Regions from separate parts of the Fervidobacterium islandicum genome, predicted to be linked through region 3. Evidence: riboswitches for the same ligand, from Rfam matches in the RefSeq annotation. Region 3 holds a riboswitch; each other region holds the start of a gene.
What was found. A riboswitch is a leader RNA that binds a small molecule or an ion and turns the genes downstream of it on or off. The one in region 3 is predicted to bind cobalamin.
Positions count from the first base shown of each region.

Region 1: it holds a riboswitch for cobalamin, as region 3 does, so the genes downstream of both, NA23_RS01825 (ATP-grasp domain-containing protein) here and cobT (nicotinate-nucleotide--dimethylbenzimidazole phosphoribosyltransferase) in region 3, are expected to answer to the same signal.
Region 2: it holds a riboswitch for cobalamin, as region 3 does, so the genes downstream of both, NA23_RS03900 (ABC transporter substrate-binding protein) here and cobT (nicotinate-nucleotide--dimethylbenzimidazole phosphoribosyltransferase) in region 3, are expected to answer to the same signal.

Region 1 covers NZ_CP014334.2:386,914-392,049, forward strand. Annotated here, with positions in the region: gene NA23_RS01810 (2-oxoacid:acceptor oxidoreductase subunit alpha) at 1-10, opposite strand, end outside; gene NA23_RS01815 (2-oxoacid:acceptor oxidoreductase family protein) at 13-594, opposite strand; gene NA23_RS01820 (thiamine pyrophosphate-dependent enzyme) at 591-2,444, opposite strand; cobalamin riboswitch at 2,676-2,854, shown strand; gene NA23_RS01825 (ATP-grasp domain-containing protein) at 2,916-3,971, shown strand; gene NA23_RS01830 (succinate--CoA ligase subunit alpha) at 3,955-4,803, shown strand; gene NA23_RS01835 (YitT family protein) at 4,791-5,136, shown strand, end outside.
Region 2 covers NZ_CP014334.2:827,553-832,688, forward strand. Annotated here, with positions in the region: gene NA23_RS03885 (FeoA family protein) at 48-584, shown strand; gene feoB (ferrous iron transport protein B) at 581-2,482, shown strand; gene NA23_RS03895 (hypothetical protein) at 2,479-2,871, shown strand; cobalamin riboswitch at 2,942-3,112, shown strand; gene NA23_RS03900 (ABC transporter substrate-binding protein) at 3,173-4,081, shown strand; gene NA23_RS03905 (FecCD family ABC transporter permease) at 4,085-5,086, shown strand.
Region 3 covers NZ_CP014334.2:1,771,237-1,776,372, forward strand. Annotated here, with positions in the region: gene NA23_RS08520 (alpha/beta fold hydrolase) at 1-659, shown strand, start outside; gene NA23_RS08525 (hypothetical protein) at 704-1,378, shown strand; gene NA23_RS08530 (hypothetical protein) at 1,392-2,087, opposite strand; gene NA23_RS08535 (extracellular solute-binding protein) at 2,226-3,263, opposite strand; cobalamin riboswitch at 3,459-3,627, shown strand; gene cobT (nicotinate-nucleotide--dimethylbenzimidazole phosphoribosyltransferase) at 3,692-4,720, shown strand; gene NA23_RS08545 (bifunctional adenosylcobinamide kinase/adenosylcobinamide-phosphate guanylyltransferase) at 4,717-5,136, shown strand, end outside.

The DNA of each region.
Region 1 (5,136 bases), 850 kb from region 3:
TCTTTTCCATAACTATCTCGCCTCCAAAATACTCTCAAAAATTTCTTTGTTTGCACTATAGACGCGTTCACTCATTAGATCCTCCATTGCCATCAAATAGTGTTTTGGTTCTACACCGGGAACTAAGTTATTTTTCGCAACAACACCGAGTAATGCGATGTTCTGCATTCTTGAATCGGGAAGAGCGTATTTGACTTTGAAAACTGATATATTCCTCTGCCTTGCTGTGCTTTCGATTTCTTCCTCTTTTATCTCTGGTTCTTTACCAAGCCTCACTGGTAGTGGTTGCCAGGATGTGTTGTAATAGACAAGTATTCCATTATCTTTCAGATAGTTCAGAGCACGAGCGGCTTCGTGTCTTTCAAGTGCGAGTGCTAAATTCACATCGCCCGGTAGAACGAGCGGAGAATTTACATCGCCAATCTTAATATGCGACGAAACAACGCCTCCTCTTTGTGCTAAACCATGCGTGTCAACACCGATACACCTTTGACCACTGTAATCTATCGCACGGATAAGTATCTCGCTCAACAATCCGATACCTTGACCACCGACACCGATTAAAAAGATATTGAACGCAGTGAATTTCGTCATTTTGCACCACCACCTGTTTCAATCTTTTCAAATTCCAAAGCGCCTGATGGACAGACAACCATACAAGAACCATCACCGATGCATAGGTCTTCGTGAACAAAGATGCTTCCATCATCGGCTCTTTGGAACGAAGGACATGCGAATTTCGTGATACAAACACCAGCTAGTGTGCATCTGTTCGTTACCTTCATCTGCGGTACTTTTATAATGCCTTTTCTCCGCCTTTCCCTTGTGAATTTCAACATACATGGATGCTTGGCTATTACCACGTTGAATTCCGGTGTTTCGAGCGCAGTCTTTAGGATTTCTTCGAGTTTATCTTGCTGGTACGTGTCAACTTCCCAGATGTGTTTAACCCCTATGGCTTCAAGTATCTGCCTTATTTTAATAGCTTTTCCAGGATGGTCTTGATGGCCTGTCATCGCCGTTGTTCCGTTCTCCATCACAACGAGTGTAAAGTTGTGTTTGTTAAAGACAGCGTTGATAATTCCAGGCAATCCGGCGTGGAAGAACGTTGAATCACCAAGGAATGCCACAACTTTCCTATCTTTATTGAACATACTCAAACCGGAAGCAGTACCGGTTGAATGCCCCATGGACAGCAGGATTTGACCAACCTTGTACGGCTCCAAAAATCCCAGCGTATGACAACCTATATCCGCCACAGAAATATCCTTCTCCCTTAAAAGTTTCGATAAAACGTAAAAGACCGGCCTGTGACCGCAGCCTGGACAAAGCTGAGGTGGGCGGTTGACAACACGAACGAACTTTACTGGCTTTTCAACTTTCCTTACCAGCTCAGGTGAGAATTTGGACATAACAGAGTAAACCTTCTCAGGCGTGTATTCACCTATCCAGTCCTCAATATCGGTTTTCCCAACTATCTCGACGTCAATTCTTTCCTCATAGGCGATGGCTTTCACCTTTTCTTCTATAAAATTATCGAGTTCTTCAAGGATTTTCACTACCTTGTGCTTTCTGAGAAATTCCGAAATCGCTTTTCTGGGGAGTGGGTAAACCATTCCCAGCCTTAATATATCAACCTTCTTTGCGCTTTCACCAAGAACATCCAGTAACGAAAGATAAGGAAGCCCAGCGGTTATGATACCAACGTCGCTCCCATTACCTTGCAAGAAAGCGTAATTTTCAGATATCTCCTGCCACCTTAGGAGTTTCTCAAGTGCCCTTCTTTTCATTACAGGTACGTTCTGCGCTATTGGGATGTAAGGTCCGTTGGCGTTTGGATCGAAGAGAGGTTCACCAGTTGGGGATGGTTCGTAAACTCCAAAACTGACCTTCTGTTTAAAGTGTGCGGTGTGGGTTGTCAAGCGAAGAACAACGGGAGAACGCAGCTTTCTTGAGTATTCCACAGCCTTTTTGAACATCTCATAGACTTCCTGCGCATCCTTCGGTTCGAAGATAGGTGTGTATGAGAGCCTTGCGTAGTGCCTGTTGTCCTGTTCGTTTTGTGAACTGTTCGCTCCTGGATCATCGCCGGTTACAATTACCATCCCGCCGGGAATTTCCATCATACTGAGCTGGACAAACGAATCCGCAACAACGTTCATTCCTACACTTTTAAAGAACACGCACGATGTATATCCATTCACCGCCGCTCCAAATGCCAATTCGAGTGCTACTTTCTCGTTTGTTGAAAATTCAAAGTAAAGAGGATTTTTGTCTTTAGGTATAGAATTGATCGCTTCCGCTATTTCTGGCGTGGGAGAGCCAGGATACGAGGTGACCACTTTAACACCACTTTCAAGCATTGCCCGAACAATTGCAGAATTACCAATAACTATCTCGGAAAATGGACCTCGTTGTATCAAAACCTCCCCTAAGCTCTTCATTCGCCCACCTCCTAAAGTAAATTAGGTTTAACTTATTATATCATAAAAGAGTAGACTTTGTACAGATATGAATTTTACACGAAATTTTTCAGAAATCGAAAGTTAGCAAAAAGGTGTATAATGAAGAAAAAAGGTGAAAGGTATATCTAATTAACCATGCAGATAACTTTGGACGATTTTTTCTTTCTTGAAACAGAGTGTGTTTTCAATTATGATATAGTTGAAAAATGAATATCCCCTACCCTTAAAGGTGCGTAAGCTTAAAAGGGAACTCCGGTGAAAATCCGGGACGGTCGGGCCACCGTGAGTGTGGACGAAACCTGCAATATGCCACTGGCTGCAAAGCTGGGAAGGCGCAGGGAGTAGGATGATACACGAGTCGGGAGACCTGCCTTTAAGGGATGGGCACCCCAAAAACCGCAGATTTTTGGGGGAATTTTTCTTTGAATTTTTAAAGGGGAGGTTGATGAGATGAAGGTGCACGAGTATTTGGCAAAACGGGTTCTGAAAGCGGAAGGCGTCAGGATACCAAGCGGTGTTTTGATAACAAGGGAAGATATCTTAGAAAACTTGAGTGGCTTTTCTGAAAGACTTTCCCTGCTTGGATTTCCACAGGTTTTGAAAGCGCAGGTACTCGTCGGTGGGCGCATGAAAGCTGGTGGAGTTAAAATCGTCAAAAACTTAGAAGAGTCTTTCGAAGAAATTGTCAAAATCTCCCAGATGGAAATCAAAGGGGAAAGACCTTATGGGGTTCTCGTGGAAGAATTTATCCCGCACGAAAAAGAAATGTACCTTTCTATTTCAATCGATAGGAACATCAGAGATATCGTTATCGTTTTTGCACCGGAAGGCGGGATAGATGTAGAAGAATATTCGCAAAAGTATCCAGATAGGATTATAAAAAGCAACAATCCAGAGGATTTCCCTGCGGAGTTAAGAAAGCTGATTCTCAAGTTGAAAGATGTATTCGTAAGATACGATTTAACGCTTCTTGAGATTAATCCGTTCGTTGTAAAGGATGGTGAATTTATAGCGCTTGATGCCGTATTCCACGTAGACGATAGTGCTCTGTTCAGACAGCTATGGTTAGATGAAGAGATGCCGGAAAGTTCGTTTGTCAAATTACACGAAGGTGGTGTTGGTGTTATCGGTTGCGGTGCTGGGATTGTAATGGCGACACTTGATGCCCTCGTTGAGCATGGATTTAGACCAGCGAATTTCTGTGACATAGGTGGTGGAGCAACTGCTGAGAGTGTTTACAACGCTTTGAATAAAGTTAAGGAAATTACGAATTGTGCCGTTCTTAACATATTCGGTGGAATTACTGATTGTGTTGAAATAGCCAAGGGAATTATAAATTTTAAGAAGCAAAATCCTGATTTTACTTTACTTATCAGGCTTTCCGGTAACAACGAATTGCTCGCAAGGAAAATGCTTGAAGGATATAACATCCCAACTGTGAGCGATATGAAAGAACTCATCGAGAGTTTAAGAAAAGGTGGGATGGTCCATGTTCTCAGCAAATGACAGAGTTTGTGTGTACGGTGGGACTGGAAGGTACGGTAGTTTTCATTTAAAAAAGATGATTGAATACGGCACAAAGGTTAACTGTGTTGTGAGTAAGAATCGGTTAGTAAGAGAAATTGAAAAGGTAAGAGTTTACCAAAGCCTCTCGCAATTTCCTGACCATATTGACACAGCAATATTTTTCGTTCCTGCCCAGTACGTACTTGAAGCTTTCAACGATGCTGTTGAAAACGGGGTGAAAAAGATCGTTGTAATCACCGAACACGTTCCGATTCATGATTCAATAAGGATGGTTAGTATAGCAAAGAGCAAAGGAGTAATTCTTATAGGTCCAAACTGTCCTGGTGTAATTCATCCTAAAGAAAGGTTCAAAGTCGGAATAATGCCAGAAAAGTACTTTGCACCAGGTTCAGTTGCCATCATTTCCCGCAGTGGAACTTTGATGTATGAAACAGCAAAGCACCTTTCCGAAGGTCCAGGTGTCTCAATCGCACTTGGGTTGGGTGGGGATCCCATAGTTGGTACAAATGTTGCCGAAGCGTTCGAAGTGCTGAAATCGATGGGTTACGATAAGGTACTGCTTATTGGAGAAATTGGTGGGGAAGACGAGATAAGGGGTGTTGAACATGCTTTGAAAATAGGTTTTGAACCTAAAAACATAGTGGCATTCTTTGCAGGAAGGCACGCACCGGAAGGTAAGAGAATGGGACATGCGGGTGCGATTATAGAAGGCGACAGGGGTAAGATTTCTTTTAAAGAGAACTATTTGAAAAATCTCGGTGTTCGGGTGGTGAAGTTCCCGTGGGAAGTACTAAACGCTTGGAAGAATTGATTAAAGAGTATTTACTCTCTTCGCTGGGAGTGTTGCTGACAGCTCTTGGACTTGTTATATTCTTGATTCCTCACAACATAGCCGCCGGAGGGGCGTCTGGGCTTGCCATTGTGCTTAACAAATTGTTGCCGCTTTCCGTCGGTATTTGGATGTACATCGTTAATGCTGTGCTTTTTTTAGTTGCATTCTTAATCATCGGATTTGATTTCAGCTTCAAAACTATCTACTGCACGTTCTTGCTAAACTTTCTGATAGATTTATTCGACAGAATTGTTCCAATATACAAATACCACGGTGAGGAAGTAATTCTTGCGGTCTTCTTCGGAGATATTT
Region 2 (5,136 bases), 940 kb from region 3:
AGAACAAAAAAATGCGAATCTGTCGAATTTTCAGAGAGGTGAGCTTTGTGAAATTGTCTGAAGTCCCCGTTGGTGCAAGTACTGTTGTAAAACACGTTAGAGATTCCGATATATCTCCTAAACTTAGAGCGATAGGAATTCTACCTGGCGTGAAAGTAACTGTAATTAAGAGCGCACCAATGGGTGATCCAAGGATGTACAAGGTCTTCAATAAAATTATCAGTTTAAGACAGTCAGAAGCAGAACTTGTCGAGGTCGACTTACTCACCGATTCGGTATTTCCTCTTTCACATGCTGTTCCCGGCCAATACGTCGTTAATGAAATTGTAGGTGGATTTGGAATCCACAGGTGGCTTTCAAGAATTGGCATAACAAAAGGAACAACAGTAACGCTTTTGCCAAACAGGAAGGTTGTCACCACCCTTGGCACATTCGATATAGGTTTCGGAAAGCTATCGAAAATATTAGTCAAAGCTGTTCATCAAAATCAACAAGGCCAAGTCGATACTCGAAATGGAAATACATCCGAGTATTCTGGAAATTTAAAGAACTTGGAGGATAATACAAAGGGTGATCACAAATGATTATCACCGTGGGATTGCTTGGGAATCCAAACGTTGGAAAGACCAGTTTATTTAACAAGCTGGTTGGTGCACGTCAGTATGTAGCCAACTGGCCGGGTGTCACTGTGAGCCGAATAGAAGGTGCCACTGTTTTTGGTGACTACACACTCCATTTTGTTGACCTACCCGGGGTATATAGTTTGACGGCAACGTCTGTTGACGAGAAAGTTACACGAGATTACTTGATTTTTTCTCCTCCAAACGTGACAGTGGTTATTATAGACAGCATGAGTCCAGAGCAAGGGATATATCTGTTACTGGAAGCTGTTGAATTGGGTTTAAACGTCATTGCCGTATTTAATGCCATCGATGAAGCGAAGAAGAATGGAATAAAGATAGATAAAAACACATTGGAAACGTATTTGCGAGTTCCTGTGGTGCTCACGTCCGCTCATACGGGCGAAGGTATCGAGGAACTCAAAGAAAAAATAATAAGTGTGTTTAAAAAGCAAACAAGACCTCTAATGCTTGATTATGGAAAGGAGATCGAAGAAAAAATAAGGTCACTTGAGCAGTGTGTGACTGAACAATTCAACAAACGCTTTATGGCGGTAAAAATAATCGAAGGTGATAAATTTGCCCATGACTTTGTCAAAAAGGAATGCGCAAATGAGATTTTGAATAGCATATCGCCCGATATGAAAACCGAGATTCCTTTGGTTAAATACCAATACATTTCAAATGTTGTTCAACTGGCTATAAAGAGAAATGAAGAAGTACTTGGTGTCACGGAAGCGCTTGATCACGTTTTAACACATAAGTTTATAGGTATCCCAATATTCATATCACTTATGTATCTTGCATTTAACTTCACATTTAAAGTCTCCGAACCTCTCGTAGGTCTTCTTGAATACCTTTTCGAGAAACTGGCAAATGCCGTGGGTAGTGATACATTACTGACATCGCTAGTATCTCAAGGAATTATAAATGGAGTTGGAAGTGTCTTAGCATTTGTTCCGAGCATATTCGCACTGTTTTTCGCACTTGGTATTATGGAAGAAAGCGGTTATCTCCCACGTATAGCCTTTCTCGTTGATAGGCTCATGTACTCACTCAGACTTACGGGGAGATCATTTATGACACTTCTGTTAGGATTTGGATGTAATGTCAGCACAGTTATGGCAGCTCGCGGACTAGCGGACGAGAGAGAAAGAATAACCACAATACTGGTTTCTCCATTTATAAGCTGTAGTGCAAGAATCCCTGTTTACTTGCTGATTGTTAGCATCGCATTCCCTAACCATAAAGCTGAGGCATTCTTTGCCATATACGTTCTGAGCTTATTACTTACAGCAGTCTCTTCAAGGTTAGTGAACAAATTCATACTCAAAGGCCAGGCGGTTCCACTTGTTATGGAACTACCAAGGTACAGGTTTCCAAAACTTTCAAACGTTTTAACGTACGTCTGGAATAGAGGAAAGCACTTTTTAGAGAAAGCAGGAACGATCATCTTTGTCGCTAGTGTTGTTATTTGGGCGCTTAGTTATTTTCCAGCCAATGGAGATATAGAGAGAAGTTTTGTTGCTACAGTTGGAAAGTTCCTCCAACCTTTATTCGCTCCTTTGGGGTTCTCCTGGCAAATTGTTGCATCCCTTATCTTTGGAGGTGTTGCTAAGGAGGTTATCGTATCGTCACTTTCGCAGTTTTACCAAAATGTAGCAAATATATCAATTGATGCTGTAATAGGTGCAACGTTGATGGTGTTCGTTCTCGGTTATATGCCGTGTTTTGCAACGCTCGCTGCAATCAAAAGCGAGACAAACAGCTGGAAATACACGTTATTGGCCGTGATTTATAGCTTATCCATTTCGTACATCCTATCTCTGATAGTTTACAGCATTGGAAGGGTGATTTTATGAGAAGCCTGAATAAGATTTTAGGATTAGAGCTTTTCCTCTCACTCCTGACATTCTTAATGTACATAATAAGAGGTGATTTCATCTTTTCGCTCGTGATTTTCTCATTCACCTTGATTTTTTTGACTGCCTTTCGAGAATTTGGGAGTACGTCTTACTCTTTTAGAATAGCTCACCTTTATGTTGGTAGTGTGCTTTTCACCATAGCTGCCAGTTATGTTCTCTTGGGATATTTGATTTCATTTGTGAATCTCTTGTTTGGAGAAAGACCGAATGAATTATCACTCTCCGATATAATCCTTCTGATAACAGGAGCATACTCTTTGTTTAACGTATTCTACTTAAGAAAAGTGGGTTTGAAGCCCGGAAATAAAGCCGTTAGAAATTATTAAAGGGGTAAAGTCAGTAAAAATTGTGGTTGTTGATTTTGGATTGTTCGTGTATAATATAGGAAAAAGTCAAATAAACCTCCCTTTGCATGTTTAAGGGAAGTCCGGTGAAAATCCGGCACGGGGCCGCCACCGTGAGCGGGGACGAAACCTGCAGAAAGCCACTGGCTCAGTTGGAGCTGGGAAGGTGCAGGGAGTAGGATGATCCGTGAGTCGGGAGACCTGGCATGCAGAGGAAGGTTGCCATCCACCACGTAGCCTGGGGATGGCGATAAATTTTTGCAAAGAGGGAGGGTGTCTTAGTATGGTGAAGCTTTTGGATTCAGGTTCTTTCAGGAAAGTTGTACTGGCTGTCGTGCTTCTTGCGTCGGTCCTGTCACTTGCGATCGCTGTTGTTGATGACGCTGGAAGGATCGTAAACATTCCGATGCCACCAAGGAGGGTTGTCTCCGCTGCACCAAGCGCAACAAGATACTTACAAGCACTCGGATTAGAAAATCGCATTATAGGTGTCACCGCTTGGGATAGTTATCAGAAGGCAGAAAACATCGGTAATATGGTCCCTCTCAACATTGAAAAGATCTACTCGTTAAGGCCTGATCTCGTTATAATGTTCGGTGGTTTTCAGTTTCCTGAAGTAGAAAAGTTAGAAAAAGCAAAGTTGACAGCTTACGTTCTCAATGCAAACACATTGACCGATATAATAAAGGCTGTTGGACAGTTGGGAGCGATCTTCAACGTTAAAGAGAAAGCCGATAAGCTTGTAAATCAGCTCCGGCAAAAGATGACCGAGATGGGACAAAAAACTTCGAAAATCCCATTGGAAAAAAGACCCACGGTATTTTTCACAATAACTGTTCCAGATGACAAGGTAAAAGAATTGTGGACCGCAGGAACCGGTTCCTATATGAACGAACTAATCGTTATCGCCGGTGGACGAAATATCGCGGCACCTTACAGCGGAAACAATGGATGGTTATCGGTAAGCTGGGAATGGCTCGTAAAAGAAGATCCGGATATCATAATTATTGGCGCATACGGAGATCCAAAGCAAGTTGAACAGGCTGTAAAAAACCATTCAATAATGAAAAGCTTGAAAGCTGTAAAAACTGGGAAAGTCTTTATTGTTGATGGCAGTGAAGTAAGCCAAGCTGCTCCGCATCTTTTCGATTATCTTGAAGTATTCTACAACTTCTTCTACGGAGGTAAGTAATTCTTGCAAAAGCTGATTCGCTGGTTAAAATCGACAGGGAGGTATCTGCTCCCTGTCATTTTTGTTATCGTTTTTTTATTAAACTTATCCTTTGGAACAGTTTACGTAAGTCCGATAAGGTTATTCAAACTAATCGGCGAAGAAACTTCCGAAAGGTACTTAATTTTCAACCTAAGATTGCCGAGAGTTCTCATGGCTACCTTGACAGGCATAGCTCTTTCCTTGGTCGGTAACATATTCCAAGCTATCATGAAAAACCCTCTTGTTGATCCTTATCTTATTGGCACTTCAGCAGGCGCAAGCTTTGGAGCTCTTCTGGCTATATATTTCATTGTGAACTCAATAGCACATGTCAGCATTCCAACGATGAGCTTTATCTTCGCCCTGGTTGCATCTACACTTTCCATTGTTTTAGCAAAAAAAGGAAGCGTCGTTCCAACAGTTCACCTTGTCTTGAGCGGTGTGCTTGTTAGCACATTGTTTTCTGCTGGAAGTATGTTGCTTTTAAACATAGCAAACAAGACACTTGTGAGCGGACATGTATGGCTTTATGGAACATTTTCTGGAATAACGTTTCATGATTTGATAGTACCTTCGATTTCTCTTGGAGTACTTGTACTGCTTTCATTTGCATTGAGCACACGTTTAGATGTGATGACCCTTGGTGAGAAAGAAGCAAAAAGTTTGGGAATCAACGTAGAAGCATTAAAATGGCTCTTCTATCTACTTGGCTCATTTGTTACTGCAGCCTTTGTTTCCAAAACAGGAATCATCGGTTTTGTCGGGCTTATAGTCCCACATATGGCACGTATTGTAGCAGGACCGAAACACAGTAAGAACTTATTGGCCACCATACTCATAGGTGGTATGCTTATGTCCGTCTGTGACACGCTGGCAAGGACGTTACTGAATCCTGTTGAAATACCTGTAGGTATCATCACAGCACTAATAGGTGCTCCGTTCATGTTCTTCTTGCTCAAGTTTAAGAACGGCAGTTTAAAATAGAGACTCTTGATTTTTCCTCTTATTGTGATAAAACGTATGCGTAAAGAATA
Region 3 (5,136 bases):
TTTTCCACAATTTCCGATGTCAGTGGGATTCTGATTGCGAAGAGACTAAAGAATGCTCGTTTGAAAGACACGTGCAGGATTTGAAAGAATTACTCGACCATCTCGGGATAAAGAAAGCAAAGTTTGTAGGGACCTCTTATGGTGGAGAGGTTGCAATGCTTTTTGGGGTTTTTTATCCACAATACATTGAATCGATGATGATTATAACCTCAACCGCTCGTACGGACAAAGTTATGGAAAGCAAAGCTATGAGATGGAAAGATGGCGCAAAAACAAGAAATCCGGAGAGTTTTGTTCACAGCTGGCTTACCGATGTGTACAGCGAAAAGTATATAAATTCCTTCGATAACTTAGTGCAAATCATTTCTTCAAGACTTAATGGCTTTAACTATCGTGGTGCGGAAAGATTAATTGATGCTTTTCTGAACCTGAATAGCTATGACCTTCTCAACAGGATAAAGGATGTAGAATTTCCGTTAGTCGTTGTTTCTGCGGAATTTGACAGAATAAAACCAAAGAGTTTTAGCCAAGAAATACACAATAGTTTGAAAAAGGGAGTGCATATAACCATTCCAGACTCAGGTCATGCGGTCGTTGTCGAAAAGCCAAAGGAAATTGGATGGCTGATTAGGAACTTTGCCTTTGATTTCTGGAAATAGCCTCCTGGCAAATTAGAGAATGGTAGCTTTTTGGAGGGGTGGCAGTGAAAAACGTGTTTAGCTTGATTTTGTTAGTTTTTTTCCTTCCGAATTTGGTTCTATTTGCGCATGCACCTATTGTTTCAAATCTTTCGGGTTCAAACATGGCTGAAGCTATTCCGATAAAGAATATCGATATATCTCAGGTTTTATACAAAGTCTTCAAGGAAGACAACTCTTTTCTCTGGATGACATTTGAAGGCAAGGGAGGAGACGAGTTATACTTCCAAGTAGGCACTCCTAAAGAGGATAAGTACATACAGCTAAGACCAGCTGTCGTAATAATAGGTCCGGGGTTTCCAAAAGTTGATGGTTTGCCATTTGAAATTCCAGCGGAAATGGGAGCAGTTGTTTGCAAATCTAAGGAATCACCAACAGCCTTTTATGAGCCTGTAACCGATACAAATTCGTGGATACATTTAACAAAGAGGATAACTTTGCCGCAGACTGGAAGGTACTATTTGGTGGCGTTTTTTCCACCAGATGGGAAAGCTGGAAATCTATTTGTTGCTGTTGGTACAAAAGAACGATTCACGATGGAGGATATAATTAACGTTTTCAAAATCCTGCCAGAAATAAGAGCTTTCTACGGACTTTCAGGTTTGCCAACATGGATGAATGTTGTTTTGGGAATTTCAATATTCGGATTAGTGATTTTGTTGACCTCTATATTCAGGTGAATGGAGAGTTGATTCATTCTAAGAAAAGAGGGCCGTAAAGGTCTTTTACCAGGTCTTTTAATAGCAATTGTATGTCCTCGCCTTTTTTCTTAAACACCTTCTTTAAGTCAGGATTTATTTCGTTGTTTGGATTTTCCCAAGGTCTGAAACCGCTGTATTTCCTGTATTCACCAGAAATCCAAAGGTACCTGTGCAGATCAAAAACAGAAGTTTTGAAATCAAGCGAGTTCAAAAGCATGTAGAAATCATGGTAGAAATCGCTGTACGTGGCGTATTTCTTGTTGCCCTTAATTTCTTCATGCACATGGTATCCAACCATGCGGGCTATAACGGAATTGTAAATTGGGAACTTTTCGCTTAAGAAAGTATGTGCCAAAACTGAAGTGAAGCTGATGTAGTGCTTTTCCTTCCCTTCGTCACCGTTGTTTTTCAAGACAACAACGGACAATTTGTCTACAAATTCAGGTTCAATAACAATGCCATCTTGTGCGATAAGTTCTGAAATATGATGCGCGACATCGTATACTCGAAAGATATTTGTGTTGTAAAGTGAGTTCACAACCGCAACCTTAACAAGTACAGATTGGACGGTAAAGTCTGGGAAAGTGTTTCTCACCTTCTTTAGTGCTTTTTCAATATTCTGAAGTTCACTGGCTAACTCGTACACCTTAACAGCTGATTCGACCTGTTCTTTAAAAATTTTAATCATCCAACCACCTCTGGAGTGTTTCTGGAGTGTTTTCAGATTCTACTACAATTCTACAATAAGCAGTCTCATTTTGTGCTACCGGACTGAGTATAAAAAACGGGGCTTTTCACAAGCCCCGTTTTAATGTTAGCATTTTGTTCACTTTATTATCTCTTCCCAAGCTTTGTTGTAGAGATCAATGTATTCTCCTATGTAATCTATTATTTCGCAATTTTCTAGTTGATTCAGTGTGTAGAGTGGTTCTACTTGTTGATATTTTGCAGCATCTGTTATAGGAGATGGGATCATTAAATAATCGGAGATTTTTGCAGCAATTTCCGGTCTTAAGATGAAGTCGATAAACTTGTACGCAAGTTCTTTATTCTTGGCATCTTTTAATATAACCATATTATCGATCCAGAGTGTTCCGCCTTCTTTAGGAACGAAGAATTCGAAATTCTCCCGTTCCTCTTCGGGGATGAGCTGGAAGACGTTTTCTGGATAGCCGTGCACGACCCAGAATTCGCCATTTACAACACCTTGCGCATACGTAGTTGCATCGAACTTTACGATGTTTTCTTTCCATTTAAGTATCACTTGTTTAGCTTTTTCTATCTCTTCTGGATTTGTCGTGTTTACAGAATAGCCGAGGTATTTCAACGCTGCTCCGAAGACCTCACGCATATCATCAAGAAGCGTCATCTTGCCTTTTAAATCCGAACGTTCGTATATGCTCCAGGATTTTTCGTAGTCTTTGAGATATTTCTTATTAACTATTAAGCCAGTAGTTCCCATCATGTAAGGCACGGAATACTCGTGGTTTGGATCGTACGTTGTTTTCGCTAATACAAGCGGGTCAATGTTCTTGAAGTTTGGGACTTTGTTCAAGTCGAGCTTTTCTAACAGCCCTTCGTTTATCATCATCTTCACGTGATCACCAGAAGGAAAGACGATATCGTACCCAGTTCCGCCCGCTTTGATTTTTGCGAACATCTCTTCGTTCGAAGCGTAGGTGTCGTAGATGATCTTGCAGTTGTACTCCTTTTCAAATTGTTCAATTACTTCTTCTGGAATGTAATCCGCCCAATTGTAAATGCGAAGTGTGGACTGTTTATTACACGAGCCCAAGAGAGTAATCAAAAGCAAAAATAACACTCCTACGAGTACTAAATCAAATACACGTTTTAGAGCCTTCATCTCCACCTCAACCTCCTTTTTTCTGTAATAATGCTTCACTTTTCAATTATAACACGAAGTACTTTCAAGTATAACTTATCATTCATCCTTCCCGATGATAAAAGAGAGATTTTTCTTGTTTTTTGGACAACATATGATGAAAAAAGAACTTTGTCTTTCCACATATATGTGATAGAATAATAAAAATGAAAAATGAATAGATTCAGCCTGCATGATGCCGGGAACTTCGGTGAAAGTCCGAGGCTGCCCAGCAACCGTGAGTGGGGACGAAATTCGCATCTATGCCACTGGCCGTTTGGCTGGGAAGGCGCGAAGAGTAGGACGATCCACAAGCCGGGAGACCGATCTTGCAGGTATGCAATTCCCAATGACTCGGGTCATTTGGGAAGCTTTTTGTTTATTCTTAAGAAAAAAGGGGGACTTGCGTTATGGATGTTAGTATCAGAGAACAGATTATTTCACGTTTAAACAACCTCACAAAACCTGTTGGAAGTCTTGGTTATTTGGAAGAAATCGCTTTGAAGATGGGGATTATCCAAAACAAAGTCATTCCGGACCTGCCTAAAGATAAGCGTGTTTACGTCTTTGCTTCGGATCATGGGGTAGTTCAAAACGGCGTTTCCGCATATCCAAAAGAGGTTACCTATCAGATGGTTCTCAATTTCCTAAACGGTGGTGCGGCGATAAACGTCTTTGGAAGACACGTAGGAGCGGATGTTTACGTAGTCGATGCGGGTGTGGATGGAGATTTTGACATCGCTCACCCGAAATTCATAAACGCAAAAGTTGGATACGGCACAGCGGATTTCACAAAAGGACCAGCAATGACGATAGAACAAGCAAATACTAGCTTGGAACTCGGGCGAAAGATAGCACGAAACGCAATTAAGGAAGGTGCTGATCTGCTTGTGGTAGGTGATATGGGGATAGGGAATACTACCACCGCCACCGCAATCGCTGCTGCTTTCGGTTTTTCGATTGATGAAATTCTCGATATTGGCACTCCTCTTGACAGTGAAGGTTTAGAAAGAAAAAAACAAGCGGTAGTAAGAGCTTTGGAAGTTAATAATCCAAAAAAAGAAGATCCAATCGATATCCTTCACAAAGTCGGAGGATTTTGCATGGGTGAGATGGCTGGTTTCATTCTCGAAGCTACAGAGCACAAGATCCCTGTGATTGTGGACGGTTTTCCCACAACGGCAGGCTTGCTAATTGCATGGAAGATGAACCCAAAAGTGACTGGTTTTGTCTTCGCTGGCCACAAATCGATGGTAAAGGGGCACAAAATATTGCTCGATGAAATGGGACTCAGGCCTATACTCGACCTTGATATGAGGCTTGGCGAGGGAACTGGGGCCGCACTCTCCATCTTTCTAATCGAGGCTGCTATCAAGATGATAAGAGAGATGGCAACATTTGAGAGTGCAGGTGTTTCTAAAGGTAGTGATAACATTTGATACTCGTTACAGGTGGAATTAAGTCAGGCAAAAGTACAGTTGCATTGAATAAAGCTTTAAAATACCAAACCCGTGCGTTTTTGGCAACGGGTGTACCGTTCGATGAGGAGATGAAAGAGCGTATAAGAAGACACCAAGAGGAAAGAAGAAACCTTTTTGATACGTACGAAGAGCCCGTGGAAGTAAGTCGAGTCTTGCGAACAATAGACGGAAGGTACGACGTTGTTGTCTTTGAGTGCCTCACAACTTACCTCGGTAACCTTTACTATTACGAAGTGAACGTACAAGAGCACCTTGGGAAATTCATTGAAACTCTCGCTTCCATGAGAACGGAAGTTATTATTGTTACGAACGAAGTTGGCTGGGGAATAATACCGGAAAACAAATTAGCCAGGGAATTTGCGGAAACACTCGGC